3 regions of the Paenibacillus sp. AK121 genome follow, and region 3 is predicted to be linked to each of the others. Evidence: riboswitches for the same ligand, from Rfam matches in the RefSeq annotation. Region 3 holds a riboswitch; each other region holds the start of a gene.
The links. Region 3 has a riboswitch for cyclic di-AMP ahead of KSP24_RS13500 (TrkH family potassium uptake protein). Riboswitches for the same ligand answer to the same signal wherever they lie in the genome.
Positions count from the first base shown of each region.

Region 1: it holds a riboswitch for cyclic di-AMP, as region 3 does, so the genes downstream of both, KSP24_RS23945 (3D domain-containing protein) here and KSP24_RS13500 (TrkH family potassium uptake protein) in region 3, are expected to answer to the same signal.
Region 2: it holds a riboswitch for cyclic di-AMP, as region 3 does, so the genes downstream of both, KSP24_RS22750 (resuscitation-promoting factor) here and KSP24_RS13500 (TrkH family potassium uptake protein) in region 3, are expected to answer to the same signal.

Region 1 is NZ_JAHPJM010000021.1:10,461-14,660, forward strand. It holds gene KSP24_RS23935 (NADH:flavin oxidoreductase/NADH oxidase) at 1-532, opposite strand, end outside; gene KSP24_RS23940 (polysaccharide deacetylase family protein) at 836-1,642, shown strand; gene KSP24_RS23945 (3D domain-containing protein) at 1,840-2,508, opposite strand; cyclic di-AMP (ydaO/yuaA leader) riboswitch at 2,515-2,684, opposite strand; gene KSP24_RS23950 (amino acid ABC transporter ATP-binding protein) at 2,928-3,650, opposite strand; gene KSP24_RS23955 (ABC transporter substrate-binding protein/permease) at 3,637-4,200, opposite strand, start outside.
Region 2 is NZ_JAHPJM010000017.1:80,350-84,549, forward strand. It holds gene rsmA (16S rRNA (adenine(1518)-N(6)/adenine(1519)-N(6))-dimethyltransferase RsmA) at 1-504, opposite strand, end outside; gene rnmV (ribonuclease M5) at 512-1,057, opposite strand; gene KSP24_RS22750 (resuscitation-promoting factor) at 1,203-2,351, opposite strand; cyclic di-AMP (ydaO/yuaA leader) riboswitch at 2,623-2,902, opposite strand; gene KSP24_RS22755 (TatD family hydrolase) at 3,103-3,873, opposite strand; gene KSP24_RS22760 (HD domain-containing protein) at 3,916-4,200, opposite strand, start outside.
Region 3 is NZ_JAHPJM010000006.1:225,890-230,089, forward strand. It holds gene KSP24_RS13495 (potassium channel family protein) at 1-386, opposite strand, end outside; gene KSP24_RS13500 (TrkH family potassium uptake protein) at 405-1,745, opposite strand; cyclic di-AMP (ydaO/yuaA leader) riboswitch at 2,154-2,306, opposite strand; gene KSP24_RS13510 (CPBP family intramembrane glutamic endopeptidase) at 2,568-4,200, shown strand, end outside.

The sequences.
Region 1 (4,200 bases), on a different contig from region 3:
TTAAAGGGGAATGAAATTGATGGATCAGATAGCCGTGAGCACCATGAATCTCTACCGTGTCAAAACCCGCTTCTACCGCCCGGCGAGCCCCCTCTTTGTAGGCCTGAACCAGTTCCTTGACTTCTGCTCTCGTCAAAGTGTGCGGATCTTTAAAGCGTTCACTAAAGGGGATCGAGGACGGGCCTACAGGTGTCTCAGCATCCTCGGCCTTGCGTCCGGCATGGCCTAATTGAATGGCAATTTTGGCACCATACTTGTGGACTTCCTCTACAATTTTACGATATGCAGGAATATGTTCGTCACTCCAAATGCCCAAATCACGATCTGTAATGCGTCCATCCGGATGAACCGCTGTCATTTCCACAATTATGAGCCCAGTCCCTCCTATCGCGCGACTCACATAATGGACATAATGCCAATCCGTCGGTTTGCCGTCCTTGGCCTTCACGCTGTATTGGCACATTGGGGGCATGACAATCCGATTTTTTAATGAAAGCCCCTTTAATTGATAAGGAGTAAACAAGTCGGTCACTTTTATCCATCCTTCCCTCAATTCCAAGTATGTATTATTATGAATAGCATCCCCATTATACACCAGCTGTCATGGTATACCGAATCCTTTGTAAGGCTAAAACTTGCGAAAATGCTTCAGTTTTCGGTCATGTTTAAGAGAATATGTACGTTTACTTCGTCATCTTCACGGATACCCGCTTCATGATGTACTTCTCTTCAGCCGTGTAGGGCTTCACTCAATCACCAGCATAATTTTAATAGGACAGGTACATAATAGCTGAGAGCACCACTAGGTACCACTGCACGGAAAGGGGGAATACAAATGCGGTACAGGGGAGTGTTGCCATGTTTAGCACTGTTACTAGCATTTTCAAGTTTTCCCGTTCACGCGGACACGCCTTCCAACATTGGAACGCCCCATCCCAAGGAAGCTGTTGTCGCTACTTCGGTATATCAAAGTAAAGATCGAGCTACTCCAACATTAGCGATGCTACGAAAAAAGCATGCGGACATTTTTAAAATGTGCGGCCCGCACACCCGCCAAATTGCCTTAACCTTTGATGATGTGCCCGATTCAAGGTATACGCCGCAGGTTTTGGACGTATTACACGCAAATGGTATCAAAGCTACCTTTTTTATCGTCGGCCACCGTGCGGAAAAGCATCCGGGGATCATACGCCGTATCATCCGTGAGGGTCATGCTATAGGAAACCATTCCTATACTCATCCGGATTTCAGGAAGGCCAGACCAGAACGTTTTCGCCACCAGATTACAAAAACAGAACGCATTTTAGAAGCCAGTATAGGTTTTCGGCCCAGATTGATACGACCACCCTATGGTGAAATCACGGAGCCTCAAATCCAGTGGGCACGTCGTCATGGGTACATGATCGTCAATTGGAATGTGGACTCTCTAGACTGGAAGGGATTAAGCAAAACACAAATTCAGCGCAACGTGATCCCGGCTACCGGACCTGGCTCCATTATTTTAATGCATGCAGGTGGAGGTCAAAGTTCCAACTTGCAAGGCACTGTCCAAGCTTTGCCGGGTCTAATCCACTCTCTAAAAGCTAAGGGCTACAAATTTGTCACTGTCCCCCGGCTACTTCACACATCGGAACGAAAATAACAGTATGTCTAAGCTTCAAATATACCAACAACGTAAAAAGGCTGCCTTAACGAGCAGAATACTTCTGCTTGTAAGACAGCCTTTTTTAGCGATAAACAACCGGGCCTAATAAAAAGTTGTCCCAGTTATATGTTGTATGATAGATCAAGTTTACATAACTTATATTATGTTTAATTAAATCATACATAAGCACAATGCTATTTATCAATGACGTACAGTTTCACATTCTGGAAGCCGAAGTCGTTCACGAATGATTTATTGCCAGGGATAAAGATATCAATCCGCTTTCCGGTAATAGCACTGCCCTGATCACGGGCAACGGCCACAAAAGAATGGTCTGGCAATCCGGGATGGGAATAACCTGTAACTAGCACCTTTGTTCCCATAGGAATGACTTTCGGGTCTACCGCAATTGTACCTAGCTTAAGCGGATTGCCGTAATAATCGACCGCACCCCATTTGCCATTTTCATCAGCTGCGGCAGAATATGCTGTAGCTTTAACATCAACTACTTTACTGTATTTAAATGTTTTGCCCCATGCTTCAATTGTTGGCTTCTCATTCGCTGGTGCTTTCTCTGTAAGAAGCTGTGGCTTCGAATCCGAAGCCGCCTTTACACTTTTTTCGTCTGGCACTTTAATTTGCAGACCTGCATATATGTTGTTGGACGCAATATCCGGGTTAGCCTTCGTCAACTCATCTACTGATACCCCATAACGTTGAGCAAGCAAAAAGAAGGTATCGCCTTCTTTGGCAGTGTGAAGCGAAGCAGCATCTGCTACTCCAGCTGTCTGTGCCAGCCCTGCAATAGCTGCAGCAAGCACCGTAAATTTCATAGTTTTTCCAATATGTTTTAAATGTTTCAAAGATATGTACCTCCTCTGTTATGCCTGCGAAGTTAGCTGTCGGATTCGGACTCAGGAGAAGCCCTATGCTTGTGCAATTCACCCCTAGGCATATTCCACAACATCTCTATGATGCATTGGAATCATTGCCGTTGTTACGTCCCCCGCACTTCCCATGGTTTGAGCCCAGCACCTGAGTATTTATTATCATTACTGCTGCCCCGGTAAGTTTTGGCTTACTGCATAATATCACAATTTTGTAACCTTATCTGCATGAAAATGTTGGTAACCTTGAATATCATACTATACTCGTTACAATTTTGTCATCAAGAATCCGTTTTCTGTTACGAAAATATGGAGATATAGTGACAAAAAGAGAAAAGCCCTCCGTGAAACATCATCACGAGAGAGCTTTGTTAATATTTCATAAAAGCATTTTCTTACAGCACTTTAGCAAGAAAATCACGGGTACGGTCATGGCTTGGAGTACCGAATACTTGCTCAGGCGTACCTTGTTCTATAATTTGACCGTTGTCCATAAAGATGATTCGATCCCCTACCTCACGGGCAAAGCCCATTTCATGCGTCACGATCACCATCGTCATGCCGCCCTCAGCGAGCTTCTTCATCACGTCCAGAACCTCTCCAACCATTTCAGGGTCAAGGGCAGAAGTAGGCTCATCGAACAGCATTACGTGCGGCTGCATGGCCAAAGCACGTGCTATCGCAATACGTTGTTTTTGACCGCCAGATAACTGGTTTGGGTAGGTATTCTTCTTATCCTCAAGACCCACGGTCCGCAGGAGCTCCAGTGCAATTTTCTCCGCTTCTTTCCCCGACTGCTTTTTCACCTGCGTTGGTGCAAGCGTCAGATTCTGCAGTATTGTTTTATGCGGAAACAGATTAAAATGCTGGAAAACCATCCCCATCTTCTCCCGAGTCGCATTAATATTATGACCACGGGCCGTAATCGGCTCACCCTCAAACAAAATTTCCCCTTCTGTTGGCTGTTCCAACAGATTCATACAACGCAAAAACGTACTTTTTCCTGAACCACTCGGGCCGATAATGACGACTACTTCACCTTTGGCGATATCTATATCAATGCCTTTTAAAATTTCATTCTTACCGAATGATTTACGCAGTTGTTTAACGGTGATCACTGGCTCTCAACTTCCTTTCCCATAAACCCAACAGCTTAGATAAGCTGAATGTCATTACAAAATAAATAGCGGCTGCGATTACGAACGGACTCAAGCCTTCGTAGGTAATATTCTTAATGACCTGGGCTTGATACATAATATCCACCATCCCAATGGTCGAAATAATTGATGATTCTTTAATGATCGTAATGAACTCATTACCAATAGCAGGCAATATAGATTTAAATGCTTGCGGTAAAATGACATGACGCATTGCTTTGCCTCGTCCCATCCCAAGCGAGCGGGCAGCTTCCATCTGTCCACGGTCTACTGCCTGAATACCAGCACGGAAAATTTCAGCCAAATATGCCGAACTATTCAGAGACAACGTAATTATACCGGACTGAAGTGGCGTAAAATTAACCCCCAACGTCAAAGCAACTCCGTAATGAATGATCATGAGCTGCACCAGCATAGGTGTGCCGCGCAGTATCTCTACATATGCGGTACCTAACCACTCGATAATACGAATCCCACTCATCCGCAGCAAGGATATGATCAGACCAATAAT
Region 2 (4,200 bases), on a different contig from region 3:
AGGAGACGCAGCCATGCGCTCAGCCACCTCCTTTTGAATCATAACGACGATATTCTCCAAAGGAAGCTTGTCCTCCAGTAGACGCATCAGAATCGGTGTAGTGACGTAATACGGCAGATTAGCGACGACACTCACTTTGCCCACGTCTGCAAAGTCAGCTGCAAACACTTCACGCAAATCCAGCTTTAACACGTCTCCATGGCGAACCTTTACATGCTCGTAAGGGGCCAGCACTTCTTCAAGAATGGGCAACAGCCGCTGATCAATCTCAACAGCGGTAACTGCCTTAGCGGATTGCGCCAACTTCTCGGTCAAAGCTCCAATGCCCGGACCGATCTCAAGCGCGCCCTTTGTATCATCCAATCCGGCAGCATTTACGATCTTGCTCAGAATATTTTGATCAATCAGAAAGTTTTGTCCCAGACTCTTTTTGAACGAAAAACCGTGCCTTTGAATAATTTCCTTCGTACGCCGCGGTGTTGCTATATCTTGAATCCCTGTCATACGGATATCACAATCCTTCACTTTCGATTTGTGCCAGCGCGCTGGCAAATTCCTCACGACTGATCTGAAATACAGAGAGCCGCTTATGTAGCTGCTTTCCGTTACAATAGCCAATACCCAGTACATTCCCCAAGGCCATACGGCGTGCAGCAGCATTGGGGTGGGTAATAAGTCCAGCGTCAATCAGGTCCGCCATCTCAATCAGCGGTTCGGCGCCTTCCACTGTCGTATGTACCCGTGCGAGAGCATGTCTGATGGCTTCCGGGGAGGCATTCTCCACGCCAATATCCCCTTTGCGCGTCGCCTCTGCCTCAGGTATAAATGCCTGCTTGCAGCCGGGGACCTTAGAGGCGATAATTTTACGGATACGCTCCCCTGCATGATCGGGATCAGTTAAAATAATGACCCCCCGCCGTTCCTGTGCCAATGCAATTTTCCGCAGCGTCATTTTATTAATGGCTGAACCGCCAGTTTCTATCGTATCTGCTTCGACAGCACGGCGAATGGCTACCGTATCATCCCGGCCTTCCACCACGATCACTTCCTTGATCATCTTCGTTTCCCTCCACTGCTACACAGCAACATATATTATCTTTCCCTGCTTTTGAAAACAAAATAAGAAGAGGATATCCTCTTCTTAGCATGGTATAACTATGTTGTTAATACTATCGCATTGTCCTCAACATACACAACCTGTTTTAGTTGATTTCCGGCTTTACAGGTCCGATAACATATACGGTTTTACCGTGCTTACGACCAAATTGGTTAGCCCGGCTTAAACTCTCATAATACACATCGATTTTGTGGCCTTTAATCGCGCCACCGGTATCCTCCGCACGGCGGAAGCCTACCCCTTCAATATACACCCACCAGCCGATGGGAATTACATTCGGATCGACAGCGATGGTGCGTCCTTCCGTGACACGCGTGCCGGAGGCGGTACGTGTACCGATACCTGGCTCCTGGGCAGAGTACGCCGTCATGGAGACATTTTGTAAAACTTTTTTATAATTAAAATTAATACCTGCTTTACGGACAGCACTGCCCGAACTAACCTTTGTAGCCTTAACCGCATCTTTAGGGCCGATGGAAGCAGCTAGAACGACCGGTTTTTTCTTCGTTCCTACCGCAATTACCTTATCCACACGATTTTGTGCGACTTCCTTGTTGACCAGCTGTTTGGACACCAATTTCCCATCATGGTATACCTTTTGAACATGCTGGACTACCACACCCGATTTGCCACTTTGAATGACTCGATTATCGCCTTTATAGAGACTTGGATCTGCCGTTTTGATGACCTGATAAGGCACTTGTTTTTTCTGTTCGACCTGCTGTTTCTTCACACGGACGATTTTTATGTCCATGTTAGCTGAAACAGAGGCATCCAACGCAGGGTAAACTTTATCCGTTGATGATAATTTATAGCCCGAAGTGCGAATGGCACCCTCTACTGTATTTTCTGTTGTGTACAGCTTTTTCGTCTCATTGCCTGAGGATACTTTAACCTGATTGGCACGTTTAATGACTACGCGATCCCCATCTTGTACTGCTCCGTTTAGCGGCATGGAAATTGTATCATGCGGCTGAAGTGAAATAGAATGCTCATTGAGCAAATCTTGGAGCTTGGATTCCCGGGTTTCTACCGCAGATGCCTTACCATCGATGACAAAAAAGACTTGTTTTTTAGATTGCGTGTACATCAGAATTGAAATCATAATCGTTAGTGCGATTAGAAAAATAGCAACCAAAGCAGCCTGGCGCACATTCTCTTGCTTCCAACGTAATACGTAAGACATGCTGGATGAGCGTGACTCATGGGTCTCCTCTTTTCGGAAAATGCCCATTTCCTCCGTCCTCCTTACATAGCCCGCCGTCTGGAGTAAGACATAGTTGATCGTTGACGTGACTATAACAGATTTTCTACAAGACAAGCCCGTACTGCGACTGTCCTGCACCATGTACCCGTCTTCGCGGCATGCTGTCCTCCCCTGTTTAACCACAGTATGATGACAGATTTTCTTTTATTCACAACAAAAAAAGCCAAAGAAAGAGACTAGAGAGCTCTTTCGTGGCTTCCGACATGTGTGAATATGCGGGAAAACTTATGCACGAGATGGCTTCTCTCTTGTTACGCTTACGGGGTTAGCTGTCGGGTTCGGACGTAGAGAGTCGCCCTAGCTTAGGTCAACCGCTCATGGCGGTCGCCTTCACATTCACCCCGAAGACCCAGAAAGAAATCGAAATACGGCTTCTCTACCTGTTCAATCCCATCCGGGAAATGAATTTCGGTCGAGCCGGCTACTGAGAGATATTATCTCTTGCACATACACCGGACGTACTGTAAGCCATATCGGTTCCCCCGTTCCCTGTAAAAGGGACTCAGCGAGACTGGTTCATGAAATGATTTGTTGATGTTTACACTCAACAACAATTCACTGAAAAGATGATATCCTGTTTCCATGCATGTTGTAAAGCAGGTTTCAAGTACATTTCTCAAAATATTCGGTTAAAAAATTGTAATATTCTTGAGTTTCCTGCAACAAAATCATAATTAGCTCCGTCTATCTCTTTATTTTGATTGATTTCTTCGCTTTTTCACTGAATGTCAAATCGTTCCAAGGCATTTTGGGTCGTAATGGATACCAATTCCTCCACCGTAATTCCCTTAATTTGGGCAGCTGCCTCTGCCACCAATCTCACATGTGCCGACTCATTTCGCTTCCCACGAAACGGATGAGGCGTCAAGTAAGGCGCGTCCGTTTCAATAAGCAGACGGTCCAACGGTACCTGGGCCAGCACCTCTTTTGGCTGCTTGGCATTTTTGAACGTTATGGGCCCGCCGAAGGAAAGGTGGAAACCCATATCCAGCACCATTTTAGCTGTCTCCCAACTCCCAGAAAAGGAGTGCATGACTCCGCCAATCTCGCCCGCCTTTTCCTCACGTAAAATCCTCACAATATCTTCATGTGCATCCCGGTTATGGATAACAATTGGCATGTTGAGCTCACGTGCCAGGCCAATTTGATTTCGAAGTACCCGCTGCTGCACATCCTTTGGTGATGTATCCCAATAATAATCCAGACCGATCTCTCCGATCGCTACAACCTTTTTATGACTGCATAACGATGCAATCCATTCTAAATCACCCTCCTGCATTGTAATGGCATCCTGCGGATGCCATCCAACGGCTGCATAAATAAAATCATACGTCTCAGCCAGCTTCATGGTGGATGGAATGGTCTCACGATTAAATCCGATATTGATCATCCGTGTTACTCCTGATTCGACAGCACGTGCTATAACTTCTTCACGGTCTTCGTCAAATTGTGGCGCATCTAGGTGAGTATGAGTGTCGAATAAATCCAAGGTTTTCATCTCCTTTTCTTACTTACATTTCTATATATTTGTCTATTGTTTGACAAAATAATTCCCTATTTCGGCAGGAAGCCTTTCTTTTACCCCGTTCAATTTATTCTGGGGAAAATACATGTGATATTTTCCTCGGTGAATGCCACTTATTGAGCGTACAATTTCTGAAACTTCGGATATTTCCCGCACCTCGCCCTGACGTCCAAGCAGTAAAATCTGGTTGTCCGTTGAACCGCCCTGCCGAAACACATCATAAGGAAGATCTGTCGGAAAATCAATTTCAAGATCATATTCAGGATGCAAGCCAGCCTTTTCCAAAGCCTC
Region 3 (4,200 bases):
ACCCGAATACCCATATCTCGTTCCGGATAAATGACTCGGTCCACCCCAAGCTTCTCTAACGCACGCCCATGCAGTACAGATATAGCTTTGGCTACGACTTTTCTCACACCCAGCTCCTTCAGCAAAATGGCGGTCAGGATGCTTACCTGAATATCATCACCAATTGCAACAATGCCGCAATCGAAATTACGGATGCCCAGTGACCGCAACGCATCCTCATCTGTAGCGTCCGCCACGACAGTATGTGTCAGGATCTCACTCATACTGTCTACAACATCCTCATTCCGATCAATGCCCAGCACCTCGCACCCCATATCCACCAATTGCAAAGCCAGGCTTGAGCCAAACCGTCCCAGGCCAATGACTACAAACTGCTGCGTTTTCATATCTACTCGAAAACTCCCTTACCCTATAATTATTTTACCTTCTGGATGACGATACAATTCCTTACCCTTTTTCGGTCCCAGTGCATAAGCTAGCGTGAGTGGACCCAGCCTGCCTGCAAACATCGTCAGAGTAATCACCAGCTTGCCTACAACTGACAAATCAGGTGTAAGCCCCATAGACAGCCCTACTGTACCAAATGCAGACACTGTCTCGAACAAGATCATTAGAAAATGATGATCTTCGGTTGCGGACAGAATCATCGTCACCCCAATCACGAACAGCAGCCCCAGCAAGGTAATGGTCAAAGCCTTATAAATTCGTGCCTGCGCAAGTCGGTACCGAAACAGCACAATATCTTCCCGTCCCCGCAGCATCGAAAACACCGCTCCAATGAGCAGGGCAAATGTAGTGGTCTTAATCCCGCCCCCAGTGGAGCCAGGCGAAGCTCCAATAAACATAAGTATGATGATAAAAAACTGCGTAGCCTGCCGCAAGCCTGCAATGTCCAGCGTGTTGGCACCTGCGGTACGTGGAGTAACGGACTGGAATAAAGAACCCAGCAGTTTACCACCCCAATCAAGCGAACCAAGCGTCTTTGGATTCGTAAACTCAAATACAAAAATGACGAGCGTCCCGACGACAATCAGAGCAGCTGTCATGCTGAGTACCACCTTGGTATGTAAGGATAGTCTCTTACGCTTACGATAATCTGCCAGGTCTGACATCACTACAAAACCAATACCACCCGAAATAATGAGAAACATGGCTGTAAAATTAACAATCGGATCATATACATAACCTGTCAGGCTGCGAAATTCACCGAATAAATCAAAACCAGCATTATTAAACATGGAAATGGCATGCCAAATTCCAAAATAAATCGCCCTGCCGACAGGCATATCAAATGACCAGCGAATCGAAAAAATAGCTGCACATACGCCCTCAATCATCAGCGAGTACCATAGCACCTTGCGGATCAATCCAACAATTCCTTCGACAGAGGTCTGATTCATCGCTTCTTGCAAAATAAGGCGCTCCCGCAAGGAAATGCGACGTTTGAACACCAGCGCGATCAAGGTAGCCATGGTCATAAAGCCAAGACCACCGATCTGGATCAGCGCAACGATAACGATTTGACCAAAGGTTGTAAAAAAGAGCCCTGTATCCTTAACGACAAGTCCGGTTACACAGGTCGCGGATGCGGCAGTAAACAAAGCGTCTATAAACGCAAGTGGTTTTCCTGTTGTATTAGAGATGGGCAGCATTAACAATAAACTACCTATTAGAATGATAATGGCAAAGCCTGCAACGAATATCTGCGGTGGAGAAAGCCGAAGCCAGCGTGCATTGGGATTCATCTATTCATCACTTCTCTCCTAATCCTTAAAACTATAAAAACAGTGACTTAATACGGTGTAAGCCCGCTACGCGTTCCATTTATCTTCCGATCGTCGTTGCCCCTGATTTTTTTGATTTTCCAAACCTTAAGTAGCTATAATTAGCATTCCCTGAATACAGGAAGAATGCATGTCAAACACTACTCGGCTCCCTGTGCTATTGGCGAGCAGCAGCGAAGGGGGCAGAATTGTTCTGAAGAAGCGAAGCGTTTGCCTTTATCTCCGGATTTTAACCATTAAAGGGTTTATACAATCAAAAAAATCCGGGGATAACTGCAATTGGAAGAATAATCTGAACCCGCAGCGGTCTAACCAATCCAAACACTTTTATACACACAAAAAAAGACACCGGAAAACCGAGTGCCTGACTTGGTTCCTGCCCACAGCCTACGAGGTTAGCTGACGGATTCGGACAGCACAGTATGCCCTATTTACACTTCCGGTCCATCAGGATCGGCTGTAAAATTCACCCCAGTAACATGGTTCCCCCGTTTTCTCATAGAAATTCGGCTTAAATGTATATCATTACCCATATATTTCATAGGCATTGCCTCAAGATTATAATCCTTCTCTATCCAGATCACAAAACCGATTTCGCCGAAAAAACGTGAAATTGGCTTTAATTCGCGAATAGACATCGATTAATCACAGCTTATCTAATTTTATTAAAACTTTAAAGTGCTTTCACTCTATTTTCATGAATATCGCTGGTCTGTTGGCGGGAACCTGTGCAGTATGATATCTTTAATGGATGTTCTTATTTACAGATTAAGGAGGAAACTCATGAATCCTATCGGGAAACCGGTCGTGCTCACGGCCAACTTCAAAAAATTAGGCTTGCTGGGCGGGGTTGGCCTGATTTGCTTTTTTATCTTTCAATTGCTTATTCCCTCAATTAGCAATCCAAGTCCGGAATCATTGATGAATGCAAAGGTCATCAGCAAACAAGAAGCGGTCATACACGCCCTGGACTTTGCCCGTTCCGAGCTGGGCTATACGGAATCACAGCCAGAGAAGCCCGTCGTAACCTATCAGGCTGAAACAGATTTGTACGGTTATTTATCCAGAGAAAAATTGGTTCAAGAGTACGATCGTACATGGAAAAAAAATTATCCTTATGAAACCTTTCGGGTTGATTTGCCTGACTCCTCAGCGAAGGGCAAGCTGCAAATCCATGTGGATTTATCCACTGGGAAGGTCGTTAGCTTTAAACGGATCACCTCCAGCACCAATTACACACAGGCTGATGTTTCTACAGATGAACAAGCACGAAGCAGACTTGTACGTGTAGCTGAGGGTGACATGACGCTCGAAGCCAAGGAACAGGCTGCAGCAATATGGATCAAACGCTTTGGCTTTAAGCCATCTGAATTGAAGCTCGCGACCACTGAGGGGGAAGGTGGATTAAAATATACCGTGGACGAAAAGAAAATCGGCGCCTCGGTACTTACGCTGGCTTTTACTTTTGAAGACGGGGATGTTCGCTCGTTTACCCAAAGCTTTTCGGCCCCTTCGTCCTATACCGACTATGTTAAAAAGCAAACATACTGGGCGAATTGGATGACTTATGCGGGTTATGCCCTATTTAGCTTTGTCCTGGGCGTACTTGCCATTGTGTATGCGTCACTCACTCGACGACATACTTCATTTGTTCGTGGTATTATTCTGTCCATTGTATACTTTATTGCTAGTATAGCTGGGACAATGAACATGCTACCTTTATTGCAAGCTGAAGCAGGCAGTAAGGGCATGCTTTTATTTCTTATGGTATTCCAGGTTGGTGTTACCTTCTTCATGGCTGTAGCTATCTATTTCTCCTTGGTAGGCGGTGACGGGCTTATGCGTCAGGTTGGACTAAATGCATGGCCACGTGCTAAAGAGCCAGGCTACGGACTGTATGTGCTTCGCAGTATGTATGTCGGTTACTTGTGGGCCTTCATTTTACTGGGCGTACAATCCATTTTGTTCTTTGTATTGGAGCGCACATTTAATACGTTCTCCACTACAGACGCCACGCAGTCCCCTTACAATATGGCTTATCCATGGCTATTGCCGATTATGGCTTGGATGGCAGGTATTGGAGAAGAAACTGTTTACCGTCTATTTGGTATTCCGATGGTAAAAAAAATAGTCAAGAATACGTTTGTTGCTTGTCTGATCACTACGCTTATTTGGGCACTGGGACATACGCTTTATCCGATCTATCCGGTGATTTCCAGACCTATTGAGCTGACTTTTCTTGGTTTGCTGTTTAGTTTCGTGTTCTTGCGTTACGGCTTTATCGCTGCTATGTTCAGCCACGTTATTTTTGACAGCATATTAATGGGACTTAGTGTGATAAGTCTGGGAGACACCGTGAATGTGAGCGCCGGCCTATTCTGGATCTTACTTCCGGCTATTGTAGGCTACATCATTT